2 linked regions of the Prochlorococcus marinus CUG1415 genome follow. The protein of the gene in region 1 interacts with the protein of each later gene in a pairwise test. Links are inferred from orthologs where the notes say so. Each region holds a gene or a part of one and is shown on either strand. Other genes may lie near its edges. The genes, in order: dnaB and dnaA.

The links.
Region 2: the proteins of dnaB (region 1) and dnaA interact in binary tests that used the Escherichia coli proteins (3 or more experiments, as listed by UniProt). The link is inferred for Prochlorococcus marinus CUG1415 from one-to-one orthologs.

What each region holds. Positions count from the first base shown.
Region 1 is NZ_JAAORL010000002.1:612,567-621,327, reverse strand. Bases 2,975-5,919 are described here. They hold dnaB (replicative DNA helicase), read right to left. Parts: upstream 5,166-5,919; coding sequence 3,783-5,165; downstream 2,975-3,782. Other genes in these bases: HA143_RS09465 (acyl-CoA desaturase), read right to left, coding at 5,700-5,919; rplI (50S ribosomal protein L9), read right to left, coding at 5,224-5,679; mnmG (tRNA uridine-5-carboxymethylaminomethyl(34) synthesis enzyme MnmG), read right to left, coding at 2,975-3,770. In the rest of the region: HA143_RS09495 (SprT family zinc-dependent metalloprotease), read left to right, coding at 19-546; HA143_RS09490 (RNA helicase), read left to right, coding at 631-1,200; HA143_RS09485 (chorismate lyase), read right to left, coding at 1,177-1,755; more of mnmG, read right to left, coding at 1,782-2,974; more of HA143_RS09465, read right to left, coding at 5,920-6,638; HA143_RS09460 (hypothetical protein), read left to right, coding at 6,714-7,412; HA143_RS09455 (aminotransferase class I/II-fold pyridoxal phosphate-dependent enzyme), read left to right, coding at 7,431-8,723; glycine cleavage system protein GcvH, read left to right, coding at 8,726-8,761. UniProt on the Escherichia coli protein: The main replicative DNA helicase, it participates in initiation and elongation during chromosome replication. Travels ahead of the DNA replisome, separating dsDNA into templates for DNA synthesis.
Region 2 is NZ_JAAORL010000001.1:530,232-538,878, forward strand. Bases 3,614-6,444 are described here. They hold dnaA (chromosomal replication initiator protein DnaA), read left to right. Parts: upstream 3,614-4,247; coding sequence 4,248-5,642; downstream 5,643-6,444. Other genes in these bases: HA143_RS03045 (TIGR04282 family arsenosugar biosynthesis glycosyltransferase), read right to left, coding at 3,614-4,053; HA143_RS03055 (glutathione S-transferase), read right to left, coding at 5,643-6,444. In the rest of the region: hisG (ATP phosphoribosyltransferase), read left to right, coding at 1-413; HA143_RS03030 (ABC transporter ATP-binding protein), read left to right, coding at 426-2,222; HA143_RS03035 (GNAT family N-acetyltransferase), read left to right, coding at 2,222-2,752; HA143_RS03040 (TIGR04283 family arsenosugar biosynthesis glycosyltransferase), read right to left, coding at 2,753-3,436; more of HA143_RS03045, read right to left, coding at 3,442-3,613; more of HA143_RS03055, read right to left, coding at 6,445-6,872; gorA (glutathione-disulfide reductase), read left to right, coding at 6,925-8,289; HA143_RS03065 (calcium/sodium antiporter), read right to left, coding at 8,291-8,647. UniProt on the Escherichia coli protein: Plays an essential in the initiation and regulation of chromosomal replication. Binds in an ATP-dependent fashion to the origin of replication (oriC) to initiate formation of the DNA replication initiation complex once per cell cycle.

The sequences.
Region 1 (8,761 bases):
TACTAATTTTAATCCATAATGCCTGTAATTCCTCTTTTACCTTTATTTCATAGATTTAATAGCCAATATTTTGCAAATTCTTTAGCTGTTAATAATCAACCTTTAGTAAAAGTTAGATGGAGCGATAATAGATTAACAACTACTGCTGGTTTTTATAAAAGCAAAAGAATAAATGGTCTAGTAGATTCTGAAATTATCTTATCCAAACCTATTTTGAGTAAATTATCTATTAGTGAAATAAACAGTACTTTATGCCACGAAATGATTCATGCATGGGTAGATAGAATATTAAAAAAGCATGAGATACATGGTCCAAATTTCTTAGCAAAGATGAATGCAATAAATGCGAAAGAGATGAATTTTCAAATTTCTGTAAGGCACTCATTTCCTATTGAAAGGAGGGAATTAAAATATATAGGAACATGTCAAAATTGTGGTGAGAAATTTGTTTATAGGAAAAGAATAAAGAATATTGCATGTAAAAAATGTTGTGTAAATTTCTTTAATGGATCATGGAATAAAAACTGTTTAATTCTGTTTGATTAGAAATATATAAGATGAGTTTTGTTTCTATATTTTGAATTTTTTATTTTTTTAATGTAATTTATATTTGAAAAAGCACAATAATTTATGGATTCAAGGAGAATTAGAAACTTAAGACATGGTTTTGATAGCAATATTGTTGATAAACAAGTTGATAGAATTGTTGAAACTGGTAGACAATTTATTGATGGAGTATCTGGAGCGAGACCAGGTAAACGAAGAAATACAGATTTTCAGGGAATAACAAGTAAGAGTGTTAAAAAAGTAGGAAAATGGGTATCTGACAAAGTAGATTTATTTTTTGATGAAGATAATGATGATTGGTATGATGATGACAATTATTACGATGATAACAGAGATATTAAGACATTTAGTAGAGAATCAAGTCCTTTAAAATCTGCTAAACCGCTTTCAAAAAGACCTTTAGAAGCAATATCTTTAAGGCAACCAAAAAATTTACGAACAACTGAGCAAAAGAAATTACCTTATGGTAAAGAAACTAAAGACGAAGATTGGCCAGATGAAATGGATTTTAAAGTTGAAAGATGGCAAAGATCTTCAGAAAAAGAGAATGATAAACCAAGAGAACAATTAAACCAACAGGGTCAATCCAAATCAAGAAATCTTCCTAGATCAAGAAGAAGAAGAAGAGTATAGATTTGCAAATTTGTTAATTCCAGAAGACCCTAGTAAATTTTCTAAATATGGATTGAAGACTTCTCTAATAATTGTTAGTGGCTTTTTGTCTCGAAAAAATCTATAATTTCTTGACCAGAATGGACCCTTAAAACAAAATTGATCTTCTAACCATTTTGAATTCACAAGTGAAATACGATCAACTTCTCTAAACAACTCTGATCTGTCTTGTGTTAAATTCTTCCAAATTGGTTCTTCTTTGGCTTTTAAATTTTCACTTACTTGTTCTGCATTCCACCAACTTTCAGCCCATGCTAGGTTTTTATTATTGTTTTTAATCCATACTTGTCTTCTAATTAAAGGGCCATTTAACTGATTCAACTCTTTAGGACCATCTTCACTGGATAGAGGATCTAATTGCATTGAAATTAATTTAATTTTTGTTTCTTGATTAGTTAAAAGCTGTAGATGTCTAGTTGGACTTCCATCCCCAAGCAGCATTAATTTCCATGGACCAGATATTTTTGGTAGTGAATTTTTCACTAAAAAAGTTGAGGCTTTTTCTTCCCATAATATTTTTGGTGACTTGAAAAGTTTATTATTCAGTGTTCTGAAAGATTGCTTTTAAGATGATAACTTTTTTTAGTAAAAATTTTTGCTTTTTCTGTTTTTACATCTCTTATTTTTAGCCAAACAAGTAATGCAGTTAAATCAGCTTTGCTAACTCCTGGAATTTGTGAAGCATCACCAAAATTTTTTGGCTTTAGTTTATTCAAATTTTCTCTAGCTTCTAAAGATAATGTATCTATCTTTGCATAATTTATTTCTTGGGACAGAGATTTAGATCTTTGACGATTTATTTGATCAATATTGTTTTTTTGTCTTTTAAGATAACCCTCGTACTTAATATCTATTTCAACAGCTTCCTTTATTGAAGAAGCTAGATCTTTTGCATTCAAATCATATTTAATTAGATCTGAATAATGAAAGTTTGGTCTTTTTAAGAGTTCTTGCAAAGTTGTTGAGCCTTTGATTTTTGATCCTGTGTCTAATGCTATTTTTTTTGCTATTTCATCGGTATTTTTTAAACGGGTGTTTTTTAATCTTAATTTCTCTTCTTCAAGGAATTTGATTTTTTCTTGATAGGCCGACCATCTTTTCTCATCAATTAGCCCTATTTGATAACCTAATGGGGTTAATCTCCTATCTGCATTATCTCCTCTTAGGGTTAATCTATATTCGCTCCTACTTGTAAGAACTCTGTATGGTTCTTTGAGGTCTTTGGTAATTAAATCATTAATCATTGTTCCTATATAGCTGCTTTCTCTAGTAAATATTATTGGATCTCTGTTGTTTAGTTTTCTTGTTGCATTGAGTCCTGCAACTAATCCTTGTGCAGCTGCTTCTTCATAACCAGTAGTTCCATTAATTTGTCCAGCGCTAAATAAATATTCAATTTCTTTTGTTTCGAGTGATCTTTGTAGCTGGGTTGCAGGAATATATTCATACTCCACAGCATATGCTGGCCGTAACATTTTACATTCAGTTAATCCAGGTAAGGTTCTTAAAAGTTCTAATTGAATATTTTCGGGCAAACCTGTAGAAAATCCTTGAACATATATTTCAGGGGTATTAATTCCTTCTGGTTCTAAGAAAATTTGATGTGATTCTTTATCAGCAAATTTAACTATTTTATCTTCAATAGATGGACAATATCTAGGCCCCTTACTTTCAATAAAACCACCGTAAATGGGAGTTAAATGTAAATTATCTCGAATTAGTTGATGTGTTTTAGAAGTTGTTCTTGTGATGTGACAACTAACTTGGGGCATATTATTTTTGATATCTGGGTCAAACGAAAAATATTTATCAGCTGCTGTACTAGGTTGAATATCTAATTCATCAAAAATGATACTTTTTTTATCAACTCTTGCTGGGGTGCCTGTTTTTAAACGTTCTGTTTTGATCCCAATTTCGTGTAAGTTTTGAGTAAGACCCTTTGCTGCTTGTTCACCAGATCTGCCAGCTGACATTGATTTATTTCCTATCCATATTCTGCCTTCTAAAAAAGTGCCAGCTGTGATAATAACTGATCTCGCTGAATAATAACTACCAAAGAAAGTTTTTACACCCTTGATTTGTTTTTGTATATTTTTTTTTGAGTTAACTCCAATTACTTCAGTTTTTGCAATATCAATTTCAGTAATCATTGCTTCTTTTAAAGATAAATTATCTGTATTTTGTAGTATTTCGATCATTCTTTTTGAGTATTCTCTTTTATCCGTTTGAGCTCTTAATGCCCATACAGCTGGTCCTCTACTGGCATTTAATATCCGTTTTTGTATCGCTGTCTCATCAGCTAATTTTCCAATAATTCCTCCTAATGCATCCACTTCATGCACTAACTGACTTTTTGCTGGCCCGCCAACTGCAGGGTTACAAGGTTGCCAGGCAATTCTATCTAAATTGATTGTAAATAAGGCTGTTGAAAATCCTAATTTTGCTGTTGTTATGGCTGCTTCGCATCCTGCATGTCCTCCTCCAATAACGATGATGTCAAAAGATTCATTTGGCGATTGATGATCTTGCATTTGAGGATAGATTTAATTAGCTAAATTCTTAAATCTCGTAAATTGAGGTTCAAATAATAATTTAACAGTTCCTACGGGCCCATTTCTATGTTTAGTGACAATAATCTCTGTTATACCTCTATCTTCAGTCTCTGGATTATAGTATTCATCTCTATAAATCATTAACACTAAATCTGCGTCTTGTTCAATAGAACCTGATTCTCTTAGATCGCTTAACATTGGTCTTTTGTTTGTTCTAGACTCTACTCCTCTACTAAGTTGAGATAAGGCAACCACTGGTACTTTTAATTCTCTGGCCATGCTTTTAAGACCTCTTGTTATCCGTGAAAGTTCTTGCACTCTATTATCAGGAGTTGTTCCTTCCATCAATTGGAGGTAATCAATCACAATTAATCCAAGTTCTTTTTTTTGCTCAGCTATTAATCTTCTACATAAAGATCTCATCTCTAAGACACTTAAATTAGGTTTGTCATCTATAAATATTGGTAGTTGACCCAATGAATTGATACCTTCTCCAAGTAAAGGCCATTCATCTTGTTGTAATCTTCCTGTTCTTAGCCTGCCACTTTCGATTCCAACTTCCATCGAAAGTAATCTATATGTCAACTGTTCTTTACTCATTTCAAGGCTAAATACGCACACAGGTAAATCTTGAGATTGTGCAACATTCTTCGCTAGATTCAGAACTATTGAAGTTTTACCCATTGAAGGTCTTCCAGCAACGATTATTAAATCACTTCTTTGAAAGCCTTGAGTCATTGCATCAAGGTCGTAAAAATTTACGGGAATTCCAGCTACTGAAGTACCTAATGATCTAGATTCTATTTCATTGAAAGTGCTTGTCAGGATTTCAGCTGCTTGAGTTAGACCTTTTGAAGGTTTTTCTTGACTTATTTCAAATATTTTCTGTTCCGCTTGATCTAAAATTTCATTAGTATCTTGAGTCTGATCAAAACCTAGTTGAACCACTTCATTTCCAGATCTGATAAGTTGCCTTCTCATGAATTTGTCGTTAATTAAATTTGCAACTTGTTCTATGGAAGCTGTAGAGGATACATTTTCCACTAGCTCTACTAATTTGTTGTTCCCTCCAATTTTTTCTAGTGATCCATTATCTTCTAACCAAGCACTCATTGATGTTAAATCAGTTGGTTTCCCTTGGCTATGCAACATTAATGCTGTTTTATAAATCTCTTGATGAGCATTGATATAAAAAGCTTCAGGCTTAATTAAGTCTGCAATTCTGCCGATGGCGTCTGGGTCAAGGAGTATTCCACCAAGAACAGCTTCCTCCGCTTGAATGTTTTGAGGAGGTACTAATCCAGCATTTGCACTATTAAAGTCTTTTTTAAAGTTTTTATTTTGTCCATTATTTGGAAAAGGTACTGAAACCATATCTTTAATTGCTTAGATATATACTCTGGCTACTTTTCAAAATAATGCAACAAATTGCTTAACTTGTTACTTCAATATTTACTTCTGCATTTACTTCTTGATGTAATTTAATTTTTGCAGTAAAGGAACCTAAATTATGAATATCAGGAACTGTGATGTTTCTTCTATCAATTTCTTTTTTGGTTGCTTTTTCTATTGCTTCGGCAACATCCCCATTGGTCACTGTTCCAAACAGTACACCATCTTCACCAACCTGTTTTTTAATAGTAAATCTCCCTATTGTTGATAATGCAGTTTGAAAATCTACCGCTTCTTGCTTTAATTTGTCAGCAGCAATTTTTTCTTTTTCTTTTTTCCTTTCAATTTGTTTAAGAACAGTTGGTGTTACATTCATTGCCTTGCCATAAGGTAATAGAAAATTTCTTGCATATCCAGGCGCTACTTCAACTAGGTCTCCCTCTTTGCCAAGCGATGCGATTGATTCAGTTAATGCGACTTGTACTCTTTTAGCCATGAAAATATTTAACAATATATTTAATAATAAGACCTAGAGGGTAACTTTATTTTTTTTGCAAGACCTAATTTTGCAAGAATCTTAATATGTTCCCAAGTTATATCTATTTGACCTCTAAATAATCCTTGTTTTGCCGAGTTAGGAAATGCATGATGATTATTATGCCAACCCTCTCCAAATGTTAATGCAGCAACCCAGGCATTGTTTTTGGAAGAATCACCACTTTCAAAAGGCGCTTTACCCCAACAATGTGTTGCCGAGTTTACTAGCCAAGTTACGTGATAAACAACCACAAGTCTCAATGGAATTCCCCAAAGGACTAGCGCCCAACCTCCAACTCCTAATTTTTGACCTATTGCATATAAAGAGAGTCCAATAGGAATTTGTAAAAATAAAAAATATTTATTTAGAAATCTATAGTATGGATCTTTAATTAAATCTGCACTTAGTTTTGGAACAGTTTTGAGTGCTTCAACGTCTTTAAACATCCAACCCATATGACTCCACCAAAACCCCTTTTTACTATTGTGATGATCTACTTCAGTATCTGAAAAAGAGTGGTGATGCCTATGTAAACCTACCCAATCTATTGGTCCATGCTGGCAACTTATAGCTCCACAGGTAGCAAAAAATCTTTCTAACCATCTTGGAACAATGAACGATCTGTGTGATAACAATCTGTGATATCCAAGAGTGACTCCTAAACAAGCAGTTACCCAGTAAAAAAATAATAATGATACTACTGCAGGGAGACTCCAAAATTTTGGTTGTATAGCTACAAGAGAAAGAATATGAATTGCAACCATGAAAACTATTGTTCCCCAGGTTTTATGAAGTCTTGGAGGATATCTTTTTGAATGGCTGGAAGGTTCCAGTAATCTTTCTGAGAGTTCTATAACTTTTTCAGCTGGAACAGGTTTTTTTAATTTTGCTGTTTCTTGGAAGATTACTGAATTCATGATATTGAAATACTATTTTCAAAATTACCGATATGTAATATTATCATACTATACTATTGATAAGTTTAATTATCTGTGAGTCTAGGATATCGCGATAAATTATCTAGAGGTCGAAGGGCTATGGCTCATTTGATACACCTCTGGCATGAAAGAAATGGATGGTCACACAGAGTTTTGCCATTACTTTCTGAAGTTCTTGATTTAGGTAGAGTTCACAATTCGCAAATTTCTAATCTTAGGAATGGGAAGTTATCTTCGCCAGGCCCTGAAGTTTTTCTTGCTTTAGCTCAAGTTAATACGATTCTTGATCAAGGCATAGAAAAAATCAGGGATCGTTTTGAAAATGATTACCCAGAGTTATGGAAATCTTTGGAAGAGTCTGCATTACCCCTCAAAAATGATTCTGGTAAGCCATTGACGGCCGGGGAGTTATTCGAGATATTTTCAGGATTAAAATCTCTACCTTCATCGTTTGACTGGTACATAGAAGATGAAGAAGCTTCTGCTTTAAGTGATGCTCTTTCAGTGCATTTTTGTCAGAATAAGGCTTGGAGATCATGTAAAATCCAGGTAATGGAAGCCTATGCTGTCAATAAATCTTCCCGTAGAGAACGTTTTGCTGAGGTAATAGCAGGAATTAGAGATTATACGGCAGAAGAATTAGATGGAGAACTACTTGATTTATATGAGGCTTCAAAAAAACTTTCTTATTTTCAGGGTAGGGGACCTAATGCTTTCCTAGCAGAATTAAGAAATTTAGCTTCTGAAAAATAACATGAGTTTTCATAATAAATGATATTAAACAATAACCTAAAACTGGCTGAAAACGCTGTTCTTTCTGTTGAAGAGAGTTTAAGTAAAGTTTTCCAAGAAAGGTCCAATCAGGTTTTCCAGAAATTAGAAAATATTTTGACAATTTTTAAGGAAGAAAAAGTTTCTACTAGTCATTTCAATCAATCTTCTGGTAGTGGTCATGATGATATATCTAGAGAAAAAATTGATGCGGTTTTTGCAAGATTGTTTCTTGCTGAAAAGGCAGCTGTGAGGATGCAATTTGTAAGTGGAACGCATGCAATAAGTTCTGTCTTATTTGGAATTCTTAGACCTGGAGATGTAATGTTATCTCTTACAGGACAACCATATGACACGTTAGAAGAAGTCATAGGAATAAGGGGAGGAGGAAAAGGCTCACTTAAAAATTTTGAGATTGAATATAAGCAAATAAATATCTGCGAGAATTTTGATTCTTTTGAAGAAAAAATTGTTCATTCTTTTAAACAAAATTCATGTAAATTAGTATTCATACAAAAAAGTTGTGGATATAGTTGGAGAAAATCCCTCACGAATCATCAGATAGAGAAAATTTGTAGTCTCATTCATTCTCTTGATCCTAACTGTATATGTTTTGTTGATAACTGTTATGGAGAGCTTGTTGAAGATAGTGAACCAATTTCTAAAGGGGCAAATATAATTGCTGGATCATTGATTAAAAATTTGGGAGGAACAATTGTTCCTACTGGTGGGTACGTTGCAGGAGATGCAGAGTTGGTCGAGATGGCATGTTCTAGATTAACCTCCCCAGGTATTGGTTCTTCTGCAGGAATAAATTTTGGACTAGGAAGATTAATTTTGCAGGGTTTGTTTTTAGCACCACAAATTGTTCACGAATCACTTAAAGGTGCTGATATGGTTGCAGCAGTTTTTAAAAATTTGGGATTCAAGGTTTTACCAGAGCCAGCAACTTATAGATCTGATCTTATTCAGTCAGTAAGATTGAATAATCCTGATTTGGTACAAAAAGTTTGTCAATCTTTTCAAAATTCTTCACCAGTAGATTCTTTTCTGAATGTTGTTCCATCATCAATGGATGGATATGATTCAAAATTATTAATGGCAGGAGGTACATTTATTGAGGGTAGTACAAGTGAATTTTCTGCTGATGCTCCCCTAAGAGATCCCTACAATATTTTTGTTCAAGGTGGTTCTCACATAGCTCACATCAAAATTGCATTAATTCGATTATTATCTGAATTATTAGAGGAAAAATTAATTTCAAAGGATTCTCTACTTCCTTTATCTACTTAATCATGTCTTACCAGTTTCCAGACAACCTCCACTATGCT
Region 2 (8,647 bases), on another replicon or contig:
GAGAATCTGATTTGACAGTCGCAAAGTTACTCGATTTGGGATTTGGGGGTTGCTATATGTCATTGGCCGTTAAGAAAAATAGCAATTTTTCAAAACCAACAGATCTTCCTGCGAATTGTAAAGTAGCAAGTAAATTCACAAAAACGGCAAGATCTTATTTTGATGAATTAAATATACCTGTAGAAATAGTTCATTTAACAGGATCAGTCGAGCTTGGTCCTATTACAGGTATGGCAGAGGCAATAGTTGATTTGGTGGCAACAGGAAAGACTCTTAAAGAGAATGGTTTAATTAAAATAGATGATCTTTTCTACTCGACTGCAAGACTAATTGGCAATCCTTTATCTATGAGGTTAGATGATAATCATCTCAGAGATACAATTTTATCAATAGAATCAATTAATGCTTTATAGAAGATTAGCTAAATGTTTTTGAATGATTTTAGAAGAATTAAAAAGTTAGGTAAATATTTAACTAAAGATAAAAAAACAATCTATTTGATCTTAATAGTATTGCTTCCTGTGTCTTTCTCTGGAGCTATTCAGCCACTATTAGTAGGTCAAGCAATTACTATCCTTAAAAAAGAAACCACAGATGTCTGGCTAAGTAAAATTTTCATTGGGCAGTCAATAAATGCCATAATTTTAACTTTATTTGTAACGGTTCTTCTTAGGTTAGTTTTGCAAGGGTACCAAACCTACAATATCCAAGCGGTTGGGCAAAGATTAACGGCAAGGATAAGAAGAGAACTTTTTGAGCATTCAATATCTTTGTCTCTTAAGTATCACGATAAAATGCCTGTTGGAAAATTATTAACGAGATTAACAAATGATGTTGATGCTTTAGCCGAGGTTTTTGGAAGTGGGGCAGTTGGAGTTATTGCTGACTTTGTGAGTCTTATAGTGATTTCATTGACAATGCTTTCAATTGATCAAGGACTTGCAATTTTATTGCTTTTGACTCAAATCCCAGTTTCATATTTCATTATTTGGCTTCAAAAACGTTATAGAAAGGCCAATTATCAAGTAAGAGAGGAGTTGTCTCAACTCAACTCTGATTTTCAAGAGAATCTTCAAGGTCTAGAAGTAGTTCAGATGTTTAGGAGAGAGGCTTTTAATAGTAAAAAGTTTTCAAATACTGGAGCCGCTTATAAGAAAGCAGTTAATGGAACAATATTTTATGACAGCAGCATTTCAGCATTTATAGAGTGGATTTCGCTTGCCGCAGTTTCCTTGGTTTTAGCAGTTGGAGGGTATCTTGTTACGTCCGGTAATATTGGGTTAGGAACATTAACAACTTTTATTTTATATTCCCAAAGACTTTTTGAACCTTTAAGACAGCTTGCAGAAAGATTTACTCAGATTCAAGGAGGGCTTACAGCTGTTGAGAGAATAAATGAATTATTGGATGAAGAAATTCAGATTAAAGACTCTTTATCCTCAAAGCATTTTTTAGAAGATGCTCAGAATGCAAATATGCAATTTAAGGGTAAAATTGAATTTAAGAATGTTAATTTCTTCTACAAAGAAGGAGAACATATCCTGAAGGATTTATCTTTTCTGATCAAACCAGGGGAACATGTAGCTTTCGTAGGCCCAACTGGTTCAGGTAAAACAACCATAATTAGATTGTTGTGTAGATTGTATGAACCTCAATCAGGTCAAATTTTAATCGATGATATAGATATCAAAGATATTCCTATTGCCACCCTTAGAAATATGTTGGGTGTGGTTTTACAAGATACCTTTATCTTTAGTGGCAATGTTGCGGATAATTTAAAACTCAATGCAAATATAGACAATCATGAATTAGAAAATTTATGTAAAGAATTAGGATTAAGTAATTTGGTAAAAAAATTACCAGAAGGTTTGAACACTTTTCTTAGAGAAAGAGGAGGAAATCTTTCTTCGGGAGAGAGACAACTTCTTTCAGTAGCTAGAGTGGCGATTAGAAAACCTGTTGTTTTGATAATGGACGAGGCAACAGCGTTTATGGATCCCTCTACAGAAGCTGCATTACAGAAAGATCTTGAAAGAATTCTAAAAAAAAGAACAGCATTAGTAATAGCTCATAGATTAGCAACTATTGAAAGTTCTGATAAGATTTTAGTTTTAAAAGGGGGATCATTAATTGAAGAGGGAACACATATTGAATTAAGAATGAAAAAGGGTTTGTATTTTCAGCTCTCTGAGCTTCAAGAAAAAGGATTTGCAAATTTTTAATGATTTTTAGAAACCAAGTGCCATCAATTAAAAAATCAAACAGTATATCTAGAGATGAACTTATAGATATATATGGTTTGAATTCTTATGAATTTACTCAAAAAGATAAAGAACAAATTTTTGTATGTAGCAAAAGTAAAGAGTTAGATCTAATAGAGCTAGATCAACTTTTGCAAACTGTTGGTTGGAGCAGACGACCAATAAGGAGAGTTAAAAGAGCTTTGGATTTTAGTATTTTAGTGGTTGGATTATGGCGCCATGACGATAAATTTCCTAGGCTAGTAGGATTTGCGAGATGCACTGGCGATGGAATTCTAGAAGCAACTGTTTGGGATGTTGCTGTGAATCCTGTCTATCAAGGGCTAGGATTGGGGAAAGAACTAATGAAATATATTCTAAAAGAATTAAAACAAATTGGCATTTCAAAAGTTACTCTTTTTGCTGATGCGGAAGTGGTTACTTTTTATAAAAGACAAGGTTGGATATTGGAACCAAGAGGTTCTAAATGCGCTTTTTGGTATGCAAATTAATTATTTTTTGTAGTAGTCATAATATATAGATTTTGTCGATTCGCCTTTTAACCATCTTCTTCTAAAGTTCCAGTTCTTGAGTGCTTGGAGAAAAATATTCGTTCTTTCCCATTTCCTTGAACTTGTAAAAATAGGTAAATTTAATTGCTTTAAATATTTTTTGCAGTTTAATCTCATTAAAAAATCTACGTCCTCCATTAAATGAATCTTTCTAAAACCATTATTCTTAAGATAAATAGATCTATGAATTATTAAACCTTGGTCTCCATAAGGTTGTTTAAAATATTGGCTTCTAAAATTAACAAGAATCTCGAGCAGTCTGTAAATTAACTTTTTGTCATTAATTCTAAATTTAAAATAGTAAATATAATTTTTATCTCCCTTTAAAACTGATTGTATTTTTGTAAACCAATCATGAGTTAATCTTGTGTCAGCATGTAAAAACATTAGCCAGTCCCCATTTGATTTTTTAGCACCAGTATCTAATTGTAAGCCTCGATTTCTTTCTTTGGATTTATATACTTTCGCGCCATAAATATTAGCTACATCAATAGTTTTATCTTCACTCCCACCGTCAACAATAAGAATTTCACCCTCTTTCTGAATAATCGACAAGTCCGAAAGCAATAATGGCAAATTATTGGCTTCATTAATAGTTGGAATTACAACTGAAATTTTAGACAAGTTGATTACTTTCTATTTTCAATATCAATTATTGTATCTATATCTATTTTTTTGTCCAAAAACTTATATTTCATGTTCGTCGAGGCAAAATTATCAATTGTATTTTGAAGAACATTTTCTTTACTCCACTTGATATTGATAAAAGGTAAGTGTAGATGATTTGATATTATTGATTCTGATAAACCAATAAGCCAATACCCTCCATCATTAGATGGCCCTAAAATAAGATCATTTTGTTTTAGTTCCCTGATAGTATTCAATAAATCTAGATGGCATAAATCTGGTAGATCAGTGCCGATAAAAATTATATTTTTTATCTTATTTTGTGTACAAAATTTTTTGTTGATAATTATTTGCCGTTTCATTTTTTCTCCCAAGCAGCCTTTACCCTGCAAATTAAACTTTTTAATGCCTAATTCTTTAGACCATCTTCTACAAGATGTCCCCCCTAAACCAGATATAGCTATAGAAATATCAATTGGTTGAAGTTTCTGGATAGATTTGGCGACGGAAATGGTGTGGTTGGTCATCACACTTTGTATTTTTGCAGAATTACTTTTACCTATATCTCTAGATAATCTTGTTTTGCATCTTCCAAAACCATGCCATTTAGCCATGATAATAAGTAATGATTTATCCAATACTTCAGTGAGATTTATAATAATTATATGCCTATGAAAAAAATATAAAATTTATTCTTATAGATTAGGATTATGCTTTGTTAAAAAATTTTAAATTTATCGTGATCTTGTGATTTGATAATGGCCAATTATTAAATTCCAACTAGATTAATAATCTAGTGAATAAAATTTTGCAAGCAACTAATCCTATTTGGTCGGAAGTTCAACAACTACTTCAAAAAACTTTAAGTAAGCCTTCATTTGAGACGTGGATAAGGCCTGCTAAATTTAGTTGCTTTGAGAATGGGTTATTGACCTTAATCGCTCCAAATACATTTTCAAGTGATTGGTTAAGAAAGAATTATTGTGCAACTATCGAAGAAGCTGCAAAAGAAATTTGTGGCCATGATGTAAAAGTTGTTTTTAAATCTGAAATAAATAGCAACAGCGATTTAACAAATAAAGAGAGCCCAAAGGAACTGAAGTTAAATAACAAAACAAAATCTTTTTCTAATAACTACCAAGATAATTCTTCAAAAAATCGATCCAAGAATCCTAATGGTTTAAATTTACGTTACGTCTTTAAAAGATTTGTTGTGGGTCCAAATAGTAGGTTGGCTCATGCCGCAGCTTTAGCAGTTGCCGAATCTCCTGGGAGAGAATTTAATCCATTATTTATTTGTGGTGGAGTAGGTCTTGGTAAAACTCATTTAATGCAAGCAATAGGTCATTATCGAGTAGAAATAGATCCTGAAGCAAAAGTCAAATATGTATCTACAGAGACTTTTACTAACGATGTTATTAGTGGTATCAGGAGAGATGGAATGACAGCTATTCGAGATAAATATAGAAATGTAGATCTGATTTTAATAGACGATATACAGTTTTTAGAAGGTAAAGAGTATACTCAGGAAGAATTTTTTCATACTTTTAACGCTCTTCACGAATCAGGAAGTCAAATAGTGATTGCAAGTGATAGGCCTCCAAATCAATTGTCGGGAATTCAAGAGAGATTAATTTCTAGATTCTCAATGGGTATGACTGCAGATATTCAACCCCCTGACCTTGAGACGAGGACGGCTATTCTTCAAAAAAAGGCAGAACAAGAGAGGATGAGTCTCCCAAGAGATTTAATCCAATTTATAGCAGGAAGATTTACTTCCAATATCCGAGAATTAGAAGGTGCATTTACTAGGGCAGTTGCATTCGCTTCAATCACAGGCTTGCCAATGACAGTCCAGTCAATTGCCCCAATGCTTGATCCGAATAGTGTTGGAGTAGTTGTAACTCCAAAACAAGTTATTAACAAGGTGTCAGATTTCTTTAAAGTTTCTACTGATGAATTGATTAGTTCAAGTAGAAGAAAACCAGTAAGTCAAGCCAGACAAATTGGTATGTATCTTATGAGACATGGAACCGATCTAAGTCTGCCAAGAATAGGAGATGAATTTGGAGGTAAAGACCATACCACTGTTATGTATGCTATAGAACAGGTTGAAAAAAAATTGTCCATTGATCCTAATATTGCAAGTCAAGTTCAAAAAATAAGAGATTTACTTCAAATAGATTCAAGAAAAAATTTCTAATTAATTAGAAATGAAATTGATAGGGTCTTGATCATATCTATGCTTGAGAGGTATCTCATCTATTTCATTGTTATCACTTATTAATTCAATTTTATTTAATGATTGTCTTAGTAACCTTGCTGAAATAATTGGCATATCTCTTGGAACTGAGATTCTATCTTTTAAATATCTCAGAGATTTTCCTGAAAGTTTCTCAGGGATTCTTACTTCACTTGTGATCATATAAGTTAATGCTGATCTCAATGATTCTTCAAAGAATTCCTTATCGTATGGGTTAACTTTTATTAAACTTTCTTTATGCTTTAATACTCTTTGAATAGCAATTCTGGCGTAATATTTTGAATCGTAATTTTTATTTAATTCAAAATTACCAAGACCTTCCCCAGTATCTATTGCCTTAGAGAAAACAATCTGTTTTTGATTGCTCTCTTTGAAACATCCACCCATTTGTGGAGGTAAGTCATGAGAGTGAGTATGAAAATCTCCCTGAGTTCCTCTATAAGCATTTGTTCCTTCAAAAAGGGTAAGCCAGGTATGTATAGATGGATAATTAGATCTTATGTTAAAACCTTTATAGTACATTAAGGAAGCATTCATTCTCTCCATATATGGAATAAAAATTATATCTCCAATCCCAGGCTCTAAATCACCTGAATTAGATACTGCTGGATCAACAAACCCTGATTCTGATCTGCTCAAGATTTCATCAAATTTAGAAATAGATTCTTTTAATCTTTTTTTTCTAAAAGAGTTATCTATGAAATTAAAGCTTTCTCGGCAAAGCCAATTACACCAAGATCTGAAAATTTCTCTTTCTAATTTTCGCGTTTCTCTAAGGTGACTTGATGTTATATAAGACCCTTGTGCTCCAAATTCATTTTCTAAAAAAGCTATGATGTTATCGCTTTCAGTTACAACTTGCCCTTTAAATTCAATTGCAGGTAATTTACCTGATCTGACTTTATCAAGGAACCAAATTTCTTTTTGACCATAGCAAAACATATTTATTTTTTTTACTCTATAAGGAATCCTCTTAAATTCAAGCCACAACCATATTTTCTGACAATAAGGACACCATGAATGTCTATCCCTAAAAAGAGTAACTATGACATCCTCTTCTTTATGACCAAATAATCTTAAGTTTGCGTAGGAATTATTAATACCATTAACTCTATCAAGATCTTCAATCTTAAATTTATTTAAGTCTTCCCATGTCAAAATCTCATACATTCTTTGAATTTAAGTAATAAACTTAAGTTATAATAATTGATTAAAAAAAATCTTGGAATTTCAATTTGATTTAATTGTTGTTGGTGCTGGATCTGGAGGATTGGCAGCGGCTAAACGTGCTGCAAGTTATGGAGCAAAAGTTGCAATTATAGAAGCAAATCAAATAGGCGGTACTTGTGTAATAAAGGGATGTGTTCCTAAAAAATTGATGGTTTATGCAGCTAAAAGTAAAAATAATATTACTTCTTCTGGAGGATATGGATTAAAAAGTGAAGGCATTATTTTTCAATCGAGTATTCTATTGAAGAATGTTAGAGAAGAGGTTTCGAGGTTAAGTGATTTACATAAAAATTATTTAAATAAACTGAATGTAACTGTTTTTGAGGGATTAGGAAGATTCATAACACAAAATGAATTAGAAATAATTTGTCCAAAAACAAACAGAATTATAAATAAAATAAGATCACAAAAAATTCTTATTGCAGTTGGAGGTAAACCAAAGAAATTAAATATTCCTGGAATAGACTTGGCATGGACGAGTGATGATATTTTTGAATTAGATAAGTTTCCTGAATCAATATTAATAGTTGGAGGCGGATATATTGCCTGTGAATTTGCGTCTATTTTCAGGAATTTAGGTACTGAAGTAACTCAAGTAATTAGAGGTCAACATTTGCTTAATGGTTTTGATGAGGATCTGTCTTCATGCTTAGAAGAATCACCTACTTTTGCTGGAATAAATATAATCCCTAAAACTCAATTAAAGTCTATCGAGAAAGTAAATGGGAATTTGAAATCTAGCCTGGACTCAGGAGATGAAGTTCTAACTAATAATATTCTTATCGCGACAGGTAGAGAACCAAATCTTTTGCCTTTAAATTTAGATTTTTTAAATTTAAAGATGGATGGAACATATTTAGATGTTGATGAACTTAATCAAACAAGTAATGATAATATTTTTGCAGTTGGCGATATCATAAATAAACCTAACTTAACTCCAGTAGCAATAGAACAAGGTAGAGCTTTTTCGGATAATTTTTTTAATGATCAAAAAAGAAAAGTAAATTATAAATATATTCCTAAGGCAGTTTTCACTATTCCTGAAATTTCATCAGTTGGCTTAAGTGAGAAAAGAGCTAAAGAAATCTACTCTGAGAAAAATATAAAAATTTTCAAATGTAAATTTACACCTATGTCTAATACGTTTAAAGAGAATAAATCAAAATGTATGTTAAAGATTGTCGTTAATAGACTAACTGACAAAGTCTTGGGATGCCATATGTTTGGAGAAACATCATCTGAGATTATTCAAATGGTATCAATTTCATTAAACGCAGGTATAACAAAAAAAGATTTTGATATTACTATGGCTTTGCATCCAACTATCTCAGAAGAATTTGTGACAATGTATGGCTAAATTATAATTTAGAAAATTTTAAATTTTCTTGAAAAAAGAGAAAGACAGTAAGTAATGAAAAGTAAATCAATAAACCTATCCTTAATTCAAAGAGATAATTAAATTCATTCAAAAAAAGTATCTTATCGAGGATGTAAAAAATATAAAGATTAAGCAAAATAAATCCTTCAATTCTCGTTATTTTCCCTTTGCTCCAAAAAATTGGTAAGCATGCAAAGGTGGTTAAAACCATAAAAGGTAGATCAACTTTTATTAGGCTTTGATCAATTACTAAACCTTTAAATCCTGAAAAAATGCTACAACTTCCAAGGATTAGAAGTTGATTAAGCAGATTGCTTCCTATTACATTCCCAATAGC